DNA from 2 places in the Catenuloplanes niger genome. Region 1 is predicted to be linked to the other one. Evidence: riboswitches for the same ligand, from Rfam matches in the RefSeq annotation. Region 1 holds a riboswitch; the other holds the start of a gene.
The links. Region 1 has a riboswitch for S-adenosylmethionine ahead of J2S44_RS20950 (aminotransferase class V-fold PLP-dependent enzyme). Riboswitches for the same ligand answer to the same signal wherever they lie in the genome.
Positions count from the first base shown of each region.

Region 2: it holds a riboswitch for S-adenosylmethionine, as region 1 does, so the genes downstream of both, J2S44_RS37450 (GNAT family N-acetyltransferase) here and J2S44_RS20950 (aminotransferase class V-fold PLP-dependent enzyme) in region 1, are expected to answer to the same signal.

Region 1 is NZ_JAVDYC010000001.1:4,740,786-4,746,728, forward strand. Features, by position in the region: gene J2S44_RS20930 (FAD-binding oxidoreductase) at 1-125, opposite strand, end outside; gene J2S44_RS20935 (DUF4031 domain-containing protein) at 148-435, shown strand; gene J2S44_RS20940 (HD domain-containing protein) at 404-1,045, opposite strand; gene J2S44_RS20945 (FUSC family protein) at 1,095-2,246, shown strand; gene J2S44_RS20950 (aminotransferase class V-fold PLP-dependent enzyme) at 2,316-3,563, opposite strand; SAM riboswitch class IV at 3,614-3,733, opposite strand; gene J2S44_RS20955 (PrsW family intramembrane metalloprotease) at 3,799-5,298, shown strand; gene J2S44_RS20960 (GroES family chaperonin) at 5,289-5,615, opposite strand; gene J2S44_RS20965 (AI-2E family transporter) at 5,621-5,943, shown strand, end outside.
Region 2 is NZ_JAVDYC010000001.1:8,512,468-8,518,410, reverse strand. Features, by position in the region: gene J2S44_RS37465 (hypothetical protein) at 1-731, shown strand, start outside; gene J2S44_RS37460 (LLM class flavin-dependent oxidoreductase) at 835-1,716, opposite strand; gene J2S44_RS37455 (LysR family transcriptional regulator) at 1,791-2,648, shown strand; SAM riboswitch class IV at 2,829-2,944, shown strand; gene J2S44_RS37450 (GNAT family N-acetyltransferase) at 2,957-3,535, shown strand; gene J2S44_RS37445 (hypothetical protein) at 3,704-4,903, opposite strand; gene J2S44_RS37440 (nucleoside/nucleotide kinase family protein) at 5,167-5,757, shown strand; gene J2S44_RS37435 (TetR/AcrR family transcriptional regulator) at 5,827-5,943, shown strand, end outside.

The DNA.
Region 1 (5,943 bases):
ACGGCAGGCGTGCCCGAGTCGCAGAGGTCTGCCTCGTCGTGCCGGTGCGCGTCGAGCAGGTCGGGATCGGTCAGCACCGCCTCGGCCGGCAGCACCTCCGCCAATCGCGTGAGCAGATCCGACATCCTTCGACGGTACGGTGAGAGAGTGATCTTCGTTGACCCGCCCGCCTGGCCCGCGCACGGCCGGTTGTGGTCGCATCTGGTCAGTGACCGGTCCCTGGACGAGCTGCACGCGTTCGCGGCGCGGATCGGCGCACCGCGCCGCGCGTTCGACCGCGATCACTACGACGTGCCGGCCGAGCGCGTGGCGACCGCGGTCCGGCTCGGCGCGCGACTCGTCTCCAGCCGGGAGATCGTGGCGGTGCTGCGCGCCTCCGGGCTGCGCAAGCCGAAGCACACGGTCAGGCGGTCAGCTCCGCCAGCTCCCGACTGAGGTTGGCGCGGGCCGGCGCCTCCCAGCGCGCGGCCAGCTCCGGGGTGCGGAACAGCGCGGGCAGGTCGAGCAGGCCGCGCAGCACGGCCGCGCGCCCGAGGCGGAACAGCTCGTCCGGCACGTGCGCGTACTCCCGGCGTACCCCCTGGGTGTAGGCGCGGTACGCGGCGGTGGGACGGGCCAGCACCTCCAGGTCGGCGTCGCAGAGCAGCGCGCCGTCGAGGTCGCCGTCGTCGACCGCGTGCCCGGCCGTGATCCGCACCAGCCGTGCCACCTCGGCGGCCGCCTCGGGGGTGACGCCCAGCCCGGGCAGGTCCGACGCGGCCAGCTGTGCGCTGGCCTCCTCGTTGCCGGCGGCGGCCGGGTCGTAGACCGCGTCGTGGTACCAGACCGCGAGCCGGACCAGGTCGGGGTCGCGGGCGCGGTCGGCGAAGCGGTCCACGACGGACAGCATCGAGGCCAGGTGCGCCTGGTCGTGGTACGCCCGATGCGGCTCGCGCCAGCGGGTCAGCAGCGCCGTGCCCACGCGGTCACCCGGATCGGTGCCGCCCGCTCCGGCCAGCGCGCCGCGCCAGCCCGCCAGGAGATCGTCCACCCGCAGATCGCTCACCGGCTCATCCTGGCAGGAGAACGGCCATGATCGACGGTAGGGTCGTCCCATGGGCAGCGCGCCGTTCGGTCAGCGGGTGGCCGACCTGGGCCGCCGGTCCGGCGGCACGATCCGCGAGCGGCTGACCCGGGTGCGCGGCAACGCGGGCCTCGCGCTGCAGACCGGGGTGGCGGCCGGCATCGCCTGGCTGATCGCGAACGACCTGCTGCACCACCAGACGCCGTTCTTCGCGCCGATCGCCGCGGTGATCACGCTCGCGGTCTCCGTCGGGCAACGGCTGCGCCGCGCGTTCGAGCTGGTGATAGGCGTGGCACTGGGCATCGCGGTCGGCGACGCGCTGATCCTGCTGATCGGCACCGGGCCGTGGCAGATCGGCCTGTCCGTGGGCCTGGCCGTGGTCGCCGCGATCTTCCTCGGCGGCGGCTCCTCGCTGGTCGTGCAGGCCAGTTCGTCCGCGGTGCTGGTCGCCACGCTCACGCCGCCGACCGAGGGCATCTACCTGGGCAGGTTCTGGGACGCGCTGATCGGCGGCGCGGTCGGCCTGGCCGTCATGGCGCTGCTGCTGCCGATCAACCCGCTCACCGTGGTCGTCCGCGCGGCCGGCCCGGCGCTGGACGTGCTCGCGCACGGCCTGCGGGACGCGGCCGCGGCGCTGTCCGCCGGTGAGCCGGACCGCGCGGCCGAGGTGCTGGACCGGCTGCGCGCGGCCGAGACCGACCTGAGCACGATGGACGAGGCGATCAAGGCCGGCCGGGAGAACGCCACGCTGGCGCCGGTGCGCTGGCGGGCCCGCGCGCCGCTCGCCCAGTACCTGGACAGCGCGCAGTACGTCGCGCACGCGCTGCGCAACAGCCGCGTGCTGGTCCGCCGGATCATCACGATGCTGAACGACGGCGAGCCGGTGCCGCGCACGCTCGCGGCCGGCGTGGCCGCGCTCGGCGAGGCGGTCGAGCTGCTCCGCACCGAACTGGAGCTGGGCGTGGAGGCGGAGGCCGCCCGGGGGCGCGCGCTCAGCGCCGCGTCCGCGGCCGGCCTGGCCTACGCGGAGGGCGTCGGCTTCTCCGGCTCGGTGGTGGTGGCGCAGCTGCGGTCCACCGCGACGGACCTGGTCCGGGCCTCGGGTGTGGAGCACGAGGAGTCGATCCGGCTGGTCCGCCGCGCGTTCGGCCGGCACGCTCCGGACCTGCCCAGCGATCAGTGATCCAGGCGCCGTCCCGCGACACGGAGGACGCCTGGGGATCACCGGCGGTGGGTCAGCGCAGCGCGTCGATCAGCGCAGCGCGTCGATCAGCGCGTCCACGTCCGCGTCGGTGCTGCCGAGTCCGACGCTGACCCGCAGCGCGGTCGGCGGGAGCGTCAGGCCGGACCGCGCGGACGCCTCGGAGAGCAGCCGCTTGGCCAGCGGGTGCGCGCAGAACAGCCCGTCCCGTACGCCGATGTTGTGCTCCCGGCCCAGCTCCGCCGCGACGTCGGACGAGTCCCGGCCGGCCACCGCGAACGACACGATCCCGACCCGCTCCGCGTCCGGGCCGAACGTGCGCAGCTCGACCACGCCCGGGATCGACGCCAGGCCCGCGCGCAGCCGTGCGACCAGCCGCTCCTCGTCCCGGCGCAGCGCGTCCCGGTCCGCGACCTGCAGGGCCGCGCAGACCGCGGCCAGCGCCACCGCACCCAGCAGGTTCGGCGTGCCGGCCTCGTGCCGGGCCGGCCCGGTGTTCCAGACCACGTCGTGCGTGCCGGCGCCGACCCGGGCGGTGGCGCCGCCGCCGCGCAGGTACGGCTCGGCCGCGTCCAGCCAGTCGCCGCGGCCGGCCAGCACGCCGGCACCGAACGGCGCGTACAGCTTGTGGCCGGAGATCGCCACGTAGTCCACGTCCAGCGCGCCGACGTCCACCGGCAGGTGCGGGGCCAGCTGCGCGGCGTCCAGCGCGATCCGGGCGCCGTGCCGGTGCGCGATCCGGGCCAGCTCCGCGACCGGCCAGACCTCGCCGGTGACGTTGCTGGCGCCGGTCACGGCGACCAGGATGTGCTCCGGCGCGTCCGCGCCCCGGCGCAGCTCGGCCAGCGCGGCGCTGAGCGTGCGGACCGCCTCGGCCGGGGAGGCCGGCACCGGCAGCCGCAGCGGGTGACCGGGCCAGGGCAGCAGGTTCGCGTGGTGCTCGCCGCCGAACGTGACCACGGTGGTGCCCGCGGGCAGCGTCGAGGCCAGCAGGTTCAGCGCGTCCGTGGTGTTCCGCGTGAAGATCACGTGGTCCTCGGCGCGCGCACCGAGGAAGTCCGCGACGGTCTGCCGGGCCCGCTCGTAGGCGAGCGTGCAGCGCTGGGAGAGCGCGCCGGCGCCCCGGTGGACGCTGGCGTACCAGGGCAGGATCGCGTTCACGGCCTCGGCGGCCGCGGTGGCACACGGCGCGGTGGCCGCGTAGTCGAGGTTGATCTGGCCGGGCACGCCGAGCACGGTCGGCACGTGCGGCTCGACGGCGGCGGTGGTGGCGGTGACGGGCAGCGTGATCGTGGACATGCGACGACCTCCGGGGTCTCGAGGGACCCCGAGCACACCGTCGGGAACGGGGTCCGCGCTTGCCCGTGCGGACCGCCGCACAGGCCTGGTCATCACCCGGGGCACCCCACCGCGAACTGACGAGGGTTGCCGGCCAGCAAGCCGGGGCTTATCTGCTGGCGCTCGTGACCTGACGGCAATGATAGCCATGAACGAGGTGATCGTGGCAAGCCCTTCGACGGATACGCTGATCCCCATGTCGGAGATGTCACCGCAGCCGCAGTCCGCGCCACCGTCGGCCGTCCCGGCCGCTGGGATGCCGGCCGGCCCGGCCACCGGGCTGCCGGGCGCACCGGCCGGTTCGCCGCCGGCCGCCGGGCTGCCGGCCGTCCCGGCCGCTGGGATGCCGGCCGCTGGGATGCCGACCGCTGGGATGCCGACCGCTGGGATGCCGGGCGGGATGCCGCCGGGTGCGATGCCCGACCCCGGGCGGCGGAAGCGGCGGTGGCGGCTCGTCGGCCTGGCCGCGATGATCGTGTTCATCGCCGGCTGCGCGATCGCGATGACCGTCTTCCTCGGCTTCAACATCGGCGTGGACGGGCTGCTGCTCGGCACGGCCGCGGCGCTGCTGCCGGTGCCGGTGCTGATCGGCTGCTTCATGTGGCTCGACCGGTACGAGCCGGAGCCGGTCGGCTATCTCGCGTTCTGCTTCGCCTGGGGCGCGTTCGTGGCGACCGGCACCGCGCTGCTGGTGAACTCGTGGTCGGCGTACCTCTTCGAGGGCTGGGGCCTGTCCGAGTCGCTGGTGGCGGTGCTGGTGGCGCCGTTCATCGAGGAGACGATGAAGACGCTCGGCCCGGTGCTGCTGCTCTGGCGGCGGCGGCGTGAGTGGTCCGGCATCACCGACGGCATCGTCTACTGCGGACTGTCCGCGATCGGCTTCGCGATGGTGGAGAACATCCTCTACCTCGGCGGCCACGGCTACGCGGCCAGCAACGAGCAGTACGGACCGGCCAGCGGCGCCCAGCAGCTCCTGCTGATCTTCATCGTGCGCATCCTGTTCACCGGCTTCGCGCACCCGCTGTTCACCGCGATGGCCGGCATCGGGCTCGGCGTCGCCGCCCGCACCGCCGCGCGCCCGGTCCGCTGGCTCGCGCCGATCGCCGGCCTGCTGGTCGCCATGATGATCCACGGCACCTGGAACCTGCTGCCGTCGCTGGTCGCCGCGACCGGTGAGACGGTCGTGCTGCTCTACGGATACCTGGGCGTGATGATCCCGGCCTTCTTCGGCACGGTCGGCTTCGCGATCTGGCTGCGCGGCTGGGAGGGGCGGCTCACCGAGCGCGCGCTCCCGGCGTACGTCCGGGCCGGCTGGCTCTCCCCGCCCGAGGTCGCGACGCTGAGCAGCCTCGGCCGCCGGCACGCCGCCCGTCGCTGGGCGAAGCGGGTGGCCGGCGACGCCGGGCTGCGCGCGATGCGCAACTTCCAGTTCACCGCGACCAAGCTCGCGCTGCTCCGCGACGGCATGGACCGCGGGCTGTTCAAGCACGTGGCCACGGCCGAGGCGGAGGAGCGGGCGCTGCTCGACAAGGTGACGGCGGAACGGGCGGTCTTCGTCGGCCGCGACCCGCAGACGCCGCCGGCGCGCTGGGACGGTGAGCGATACCACATCACGTTCCCGGACGGGGTGAGCCGGCCGATCGAGGCACCCACCTCGCCGGTGGTACCGATCCCGATCACCACGTACTACAGGTAGAGGCCGGTCCCGTCGGACTCGACGCGCTCGGCCGCGACCGCGTGCACGTCCCGCTCGCGGAGCAGCACGTACTCCCGGCCGTGCAGCTCCACCTCGGACCGGTCGTCCGGGTCGAACAGCACCCGGTCGCCGGCCGCGACGGACCGCACGTTCGGCCCCACGCCGACCGCGGTTGCCCAGGACAACCGCCGGCCCATCGACGCGGTGGCCGGGATCACGATCCCGGCGGAGGAACGGCGCTCGCCCTCGGCGCCGTCGAGGCGGACCAGGACGCGGTCGTGCAGCAGCCGAATCGGCAGCTTGGCGTCGTCGTTCACGACAGTTGACGCTACCCGCACCCCGCCGGGCCTGGCGCGCGGGTGCGAGAGTGATCAAGGGCTACCGTCGGGAGGTGCGTGTGGGACGACTGAGCAAGCTCCGGCGTAACCTCCGCCGGGCGTACGAGTCGCAGATGCCGGAGCCGCCGGCCGTCGTCGAGGCGCCCCCGCCCGAGGAACCACCCGAGATCACCCACACGTCGACGATAAGCCGCGACGACGCCGAGGTCCCGCACGCGCTGCGGCTGGCCGCGGCCTGGTCCTGGCGCCTGATCGTGGTCGGCGTGATCGGCTACGTGCTGCTCAGCTTCTTCGCCACGATCCGGAT
Region 2 (5,943 bases), 3.8 Mb from region 1:
CCGGCATCCTGGTGCCCGCGGCCCAGGCACGGCGGCGGCCGGGACCGCACGCGTGGGGCATCGTCGCCGGCTTCGCCGCGATGGCGGTCGTGCCGCAGCTGCTCGGCGGGCTCGGCGGAGTGGTCGTGCTCATCGGCATGCTGGCGGCGTTCCCGCTCGCGCTGTTCGGGGTCGGCCGGATCAAGAAGGTGATCGACGACCGCTACCGGGTCGCGGTCTCCACCGCCGCCGAGGGCCGGACCGACCCGGCCGAGGCGGAGGACGGCATGTTCCTCGGTCACGCGGACGTGCCGCCCGGCGTCGCCGACACCACGCACGGCGTGCTGCTGCTCACCGCGGACACGACGCTGAAGTACTCCAAGGACGGCCGCGACATGATCCTGCGGCCCACCGTCGATCGCAACACCTGGATCCCCTGGCCACGCCTGACCATCGACGGCCGGTCCCGGCGCCTCGCCTGGCAGAACTGGGCCTACCGCCTCCCGCCGGGGCCGCACGAGCTGCTGGTCACGCCGCAGGCACCGGCCACGCCGGACAACGTGCCGGGCGTCGCGCCGCAGGTCACCGTCACGCCGGTCCGGGTGCCGGTCGACATCCGCGCCGGCGAGACGACCCGCCTGCACCTCACCGTCCACGCCACCGTCGCGGTCCGGTCCAACCCGCCGGCCCCGGTCCGCTCGACCTCGCTGACCGACTTCACCGCCACCGTCGAGGCCGGGCCGGCGTCCTGACCGGCCGCCCGGCGTCCGCGCACCGGCCCGCGCGATGCCGCGTCGCCGCCGGTACCGTCCCGGGAGCCGCACCGGCCCCGGGACGGCCGAGCGTTCCGGAGCTCTACGACGTACCGGCGGAGGAATGTGACCTGGTCACGACGTCGAGGGTGCGGGCGCGGGCGGCCGGGTCGCCGGACGGGATGAGCACGACGTCGGTGGCGCCGGCGTCGCGGAGCCGGTCGACGGCGGCCGCGATCACGGACTCGTCGCCCACGGCCACGGTGTCGGCGATGCCGGTCAGACCGGCCCGGCGCAGCGAGGCGGCGTAGGCCGGCAGCTCACCGGCGGCGCCGAAGTCACGGGCGATCCGTTCGCGGGCCGCGTCCGGGTCGGTGGTCAGCACCGTGACCAGGCTGACCACGATCCGGGCGCCGGGCGGCTGGCTGGGCACCAGGCGCTCGGCGACGATCTCCGGCGTGACCCAGGTCGCGACGACGCCGTCGGCCAGGTCGTGGGCGACACGGAGCATCTTCGGGCCGAGCGCGGCCAGCAGCACCGGCGGCGCGGGCGCGCTGATGTCGAGCGCGGTGTCGACCGTGACGAACTCACCGGTCAGCCGGGCCGGCTCGCCGTGCAGCAGCGGGCGGAGCGCCGTCAGGTACTCCCGGGTGTGCCGCAGCGGCGACGTGTAGGGCAGGCCGAGCGCGTGCTCGACGTACCAGGCGTGGCCGGGGCCGACGCCGAGCGTCAGGCCACCGCCGGCGGCCTGCAGCGTGAGCGCCTCCGACGCCATGGTCACCGGGTGCCGCGGGTAGGTGAGCACGACCGCGGTGCCGATCTCGGCGGGACGCTCGCGGAGCCCGGCCAGCAGCGTGAGCGGGTCCCAGCCACCGGCCATCTGGTTGGTCCAGAAGCTGTCCAGGCCGCGCCGGGCGGCGTCGGCCGCGGCGGCCACCGTGTCGGCGGGCGTCGCGGCGTACAGAAGGGCGGTTCCGATGCGCATACGACCATCCCAGCGGCTCGCGCCCGCGGAATCGATGGCCGACCTCGCTCCGCAGCGATCACTTTTTGTGATAGATGAGGTGGGTGGAACTGAAGGCGTTGCGCTACTTCGTGACCGTCGCCGAGGAGCTGCACTTCGGGCGCGCGGCCGAGCGGCTGCACATCGTGCAACCCGCGGTCAGTCAGCAGATCGCCCGGCTGGAACGCGAACTCGGCGTGCAACTGCTCGACCGCACGTCCCGGCGGGTCACGCTCACCCCGGCCGGTCGGCGCGTTCTCGACGCCGCCCGGGAGACGCTGGCCGCGGCCGCCCGGGTGCGGGTGGTGGCCGGCGAGCGGGCCGCGACGCTGCGGATCGGCGTCGAGTCGTGCGTCACCGACCGGCTCGACCGGGTGCTCACCCGGCTGCGCGACGGGCCGCGGCCGGCCGAGCCGGTGCTGATCGACCTGCCGGAACCGGCGCGGCTGGACGCGGTCCGCGACGGCGAACTCGACCTGGCGCTGGTGCGGGGCACCACCTCCCCGGCCGGTACGGCCGTCGTGCACACCTGGTCGGACCCGCTGCACGCGATCGTGGCCCGGGAACACCCGGCGGCCGGGCGGACCGGTGTCGACGTCCGGGACCTCGACCCGGACGGGCTGCTCCTGCCGGACCGCCGGCACGATCCGTCGCTGTTCGACGCGATCGTGGCCGCGCTGCCGGTCACCCCGTCCCGGCCGCCGGCCGGAGACCCGGTGCACGTGCTGTTCGCGGTCGGCGACGACCCCCGCGCCTGGACGGTGCTGCCGGCCGAGCGGGCCACCGGGGCCCGGTCGGCGCGGATCCGGCAGGTGCCACTGGACCCACCGGTCACCATCGCCGGGTACGTCGTCACCTCGCACGCCACCCCCGCGTCATGCGTGTCCTCGTTCGTCACGGCCTTCACCGACTGAGCCGCCGCCCCGCACGCCACACGGCCGTGGCCGGCCGATCGACCGGCCGGGCGCGTTCTGCCAGCAGCGCGACCGCGCCACGAACCGGCACGCCGGACGTGGGCCGGTGCTGCCGCTGTCGGTGGCCGGAGCGCGGTGTGGGCCGGCCTCGGTGGATGCGGTTGGTAGTCTGGCGCGGCAGGTCATGAGCGCCGGCGCGAAGCCCCGGCTCGCCGGCCGGCAACCCTCCGTCTCGCGGCCGGGATGCCCCGGGCGATGACCCGGTCCGGCACGGTCGTGCCGGGCAACCACCGCGACCGGAGGCCACCGTGCCGACCAGCACCTCCCGCCCGCGGATCGCCCTCCGCCCCGGCACCGCCGACGACGCCGCGTCGATCGGCGCGCTGCACGCGGACAGCTGGCGACGCCACTACCGCGGCGCCTACGCCGACTCCTATCTGGACGGTGAACTGGTCGCGGAGCGGCAGGCCGTCTGGTCTGCGCGGCTCGCCGACCCGGCCGGCACCGAGACGATCATCGCCTGCCGCGGCGAGGCCGAACCGATCGCCGGCTTCGCCCACGTCGTCCTCGACCACGATCCGGTCTGGGGCAGCCTGGTCGACAACCTGCACGTGTCCCACGATCTGCACCGCGCCGGCATCGGCCGGCGACTGCTGGCCGAGGCCGCACGGGCGGTGGTCCGGCGGGCGGCCACGGATCGCCTCCATCTGTGGGTGCTGGAGCAGAACGTGGCGGCGCAGCGCTTCTACCTGGCGCTCGGCGCGCAGAACGAGGGTCGCCACCCGGTCACCGCGGCCGGTGCGGGCCCGTCCCGGCTCGTCGGCACGCCGGCCAAGTTCCGGATGGCCTGGCCGGACGCGTCCACCCTGGCGGCACCCGGCGCGTGAGCCGGCCCGCGCAGCCGGATCCACACGCGGCCGGCCTCGCTGGACCACCCGCAGCCGGCCTCCCGCAACGACGCCACACGCGGCGGGCCTCGCACAGCCGCCTCGCGCAGCCGGACGCGGGCCGGCGGCGGCCCGACTGCCGGCCGGAACGCGGCGGAGCGCGGGTGGTCAGCCGCTGAGATCGAGGAGGACCGCGTCCTCGACCGTGACGCGGTAGGCGCCCTTGCCGCCGAGCTGGAACGTGACCTCGCCGCTCGCCCGGCTGGTCGCCGCCGCGGTGAAGGTGTAGCTCAGCCGGCAGGGCGTGGGCCCGACCGGCACGCTCTCCATCAGCGACTCCCGGTACGCCGGCGGGTCCTCGTCCTGGATGCGCAGCAGGATCTCCTCCCGGCGGTCGCTCTGCACGGTGAAGTCGAACCGGTACCGATGGCCCTTGATGATGGTGATGCCGCTGCGGATGCCGATCAGGTCGGACGGTGCGAGCGAGTCCGCGGGCACGCTGGCCACGAACCCGGTGTCGGTGGGCGCCAGGTCCAGGGCGGGCTTGTTCGGCCACCAGTTCGGCGACACCGTGTCCGGGCTGCCGGCCGGCCCCATCACCATCGCACCGGACGGCCGCGCCGCGCCGGACGGCAGGCAGACCGGGTCGGCCGGGTCCGGCACGTTCGCCGGGCCGGTGCGGTCCGGCGTACCCGCCGGGATCTCGGCCGCGCCGGCCCGCGGGTCGGCGAGGCGGGAGCCGGTCACGCCGACGATGACACCGGTCGCGAAGATCGCCGCCAGGGCCATCCACGCCGGGCCGGGCCGCAGGCGCCGCCACCACGACGGCCCGCCGGGTGCTCCGGGCGCCGCCGGGCCCGGAGCGGCCGCGTTCGCCGTCACCACGGTGCGCCGGCCGCCGGCGTCGCGCGCGACGAGGGCCGCGGCCGGGCGCGGGACCGGCAACCGGTCCGGTGCCCGCCGGTCGGCCTCGTGCGCGGCCGCCAGCAGCGCGTTCAGGTAGTCGACCGCCACCGTCAGCCGTTGCGCGTCGTCCGCGCCGAACGGCACGGCGGCGATGAGGTGCGAGGCCTTGGCGACCGCGACGACCGTCACCGGATCGGTGAGGTACCGCAGGTCGCCGGCCAGCACGCCGGCCACGCCGTCCTTGTCGACGGCCCGGCCGGGCGCCAGCCGGTGTGCGCGGATCACCTCGGCCAGGTGCCGCAACGACGCCGCGCGACGCCGGCGGCGGGGCGGCGGCGACCCGCGGGGCGGGGAGTAGGTGCCGTCCCGGCCGGCCCGGGCCGCCGCGGCGTTCACCGCCGAGGTGATCAGCTGCGCCGCGTCGTCGACCTGTTTCCACCACGGTGCTGCCTGTGCTGTCACGCCCACCCCCTGACATCGGCCGACATGATTGTATTTCACGCTCACCAGTCGCCCGGCGCACACCGGTCCGCCACCCGGGGCGGACCGCTCCGGCGGGGCGGACGCCGCCGGGACGGCGCCATGATCGATCATCGTGGCGTGGGGAGCGGCCCGCATCGGCACCGTTCCGGCCGCCGCGCCCTCCCGGACCACCGCCACGACCGGCCGCGATCCGGCCGGACGACCGCCGAGGAGGCCGACCGCATGCGCATGTCCAGCACCCCGTGCCGATTCCGCGGGCCGCGATGACGACCGGCCCGGCGGGCACGCACGCGGCGCGGCTCGCCGCCTGGGCGCGGACGCTGCCGGCGGCCGCCGGCCGCACCCGGGTGGTGGCGGTCGAGGGCCGGTCCGGGGCCGGGAAGACCGGGCTGGCCACGGCGCTCGCGGCCGAGCTGGCGGCGCCACTGGTCCGGATGGACGACCTCTACCCGGGCTGGGACGGGCTGCTCGGCGGCGTCCGGGTGCTGCGCGAGTGGATCCTCGCGCCGCTCGCCGCCGGGCGGCCGGCCCGGTGGCGCCGCTGGGACTGGGCCGCCGGCGCCTACCGGGACTGGGAGCCGCTGACGGCCGGCTCCGACCTGGTCGTCGAGGGAGTGGGCTGCGGGGCTCGCGCGCTCTCGGCGTACCGCAGCGGCCTGGTCTGGATCGAGGTTCCGGACGCGGAACGCAAGCGGCGGGCGCTGGCGCGCGACGGCGAGAGCTACGCCCCGCACTGGGACCGCTGGGCGCGCCAGGAGGAGGCGTTCTATGCGGCCGAGGAGGTCCGGGCGAACGCGGACGTGATCGTCGACAACGCCGGCGACCTCGGCTGACTTGCGGCGAGCCGGGTTCCGCGCGATGATTTGGGCGATCGCCCAAATTCGTGCGGGAGGAGGACCGGCGTGAACCAGACCCGCGCCCGGCTGTTGCGCGCCGCCGCCGAGCTGGTCGTCGAAACCGGCTGGGGCGGGGTCAGCACCCGCCTGGTCGCGCAGCGGGCCGGCGTGCCCGGCGGGGCC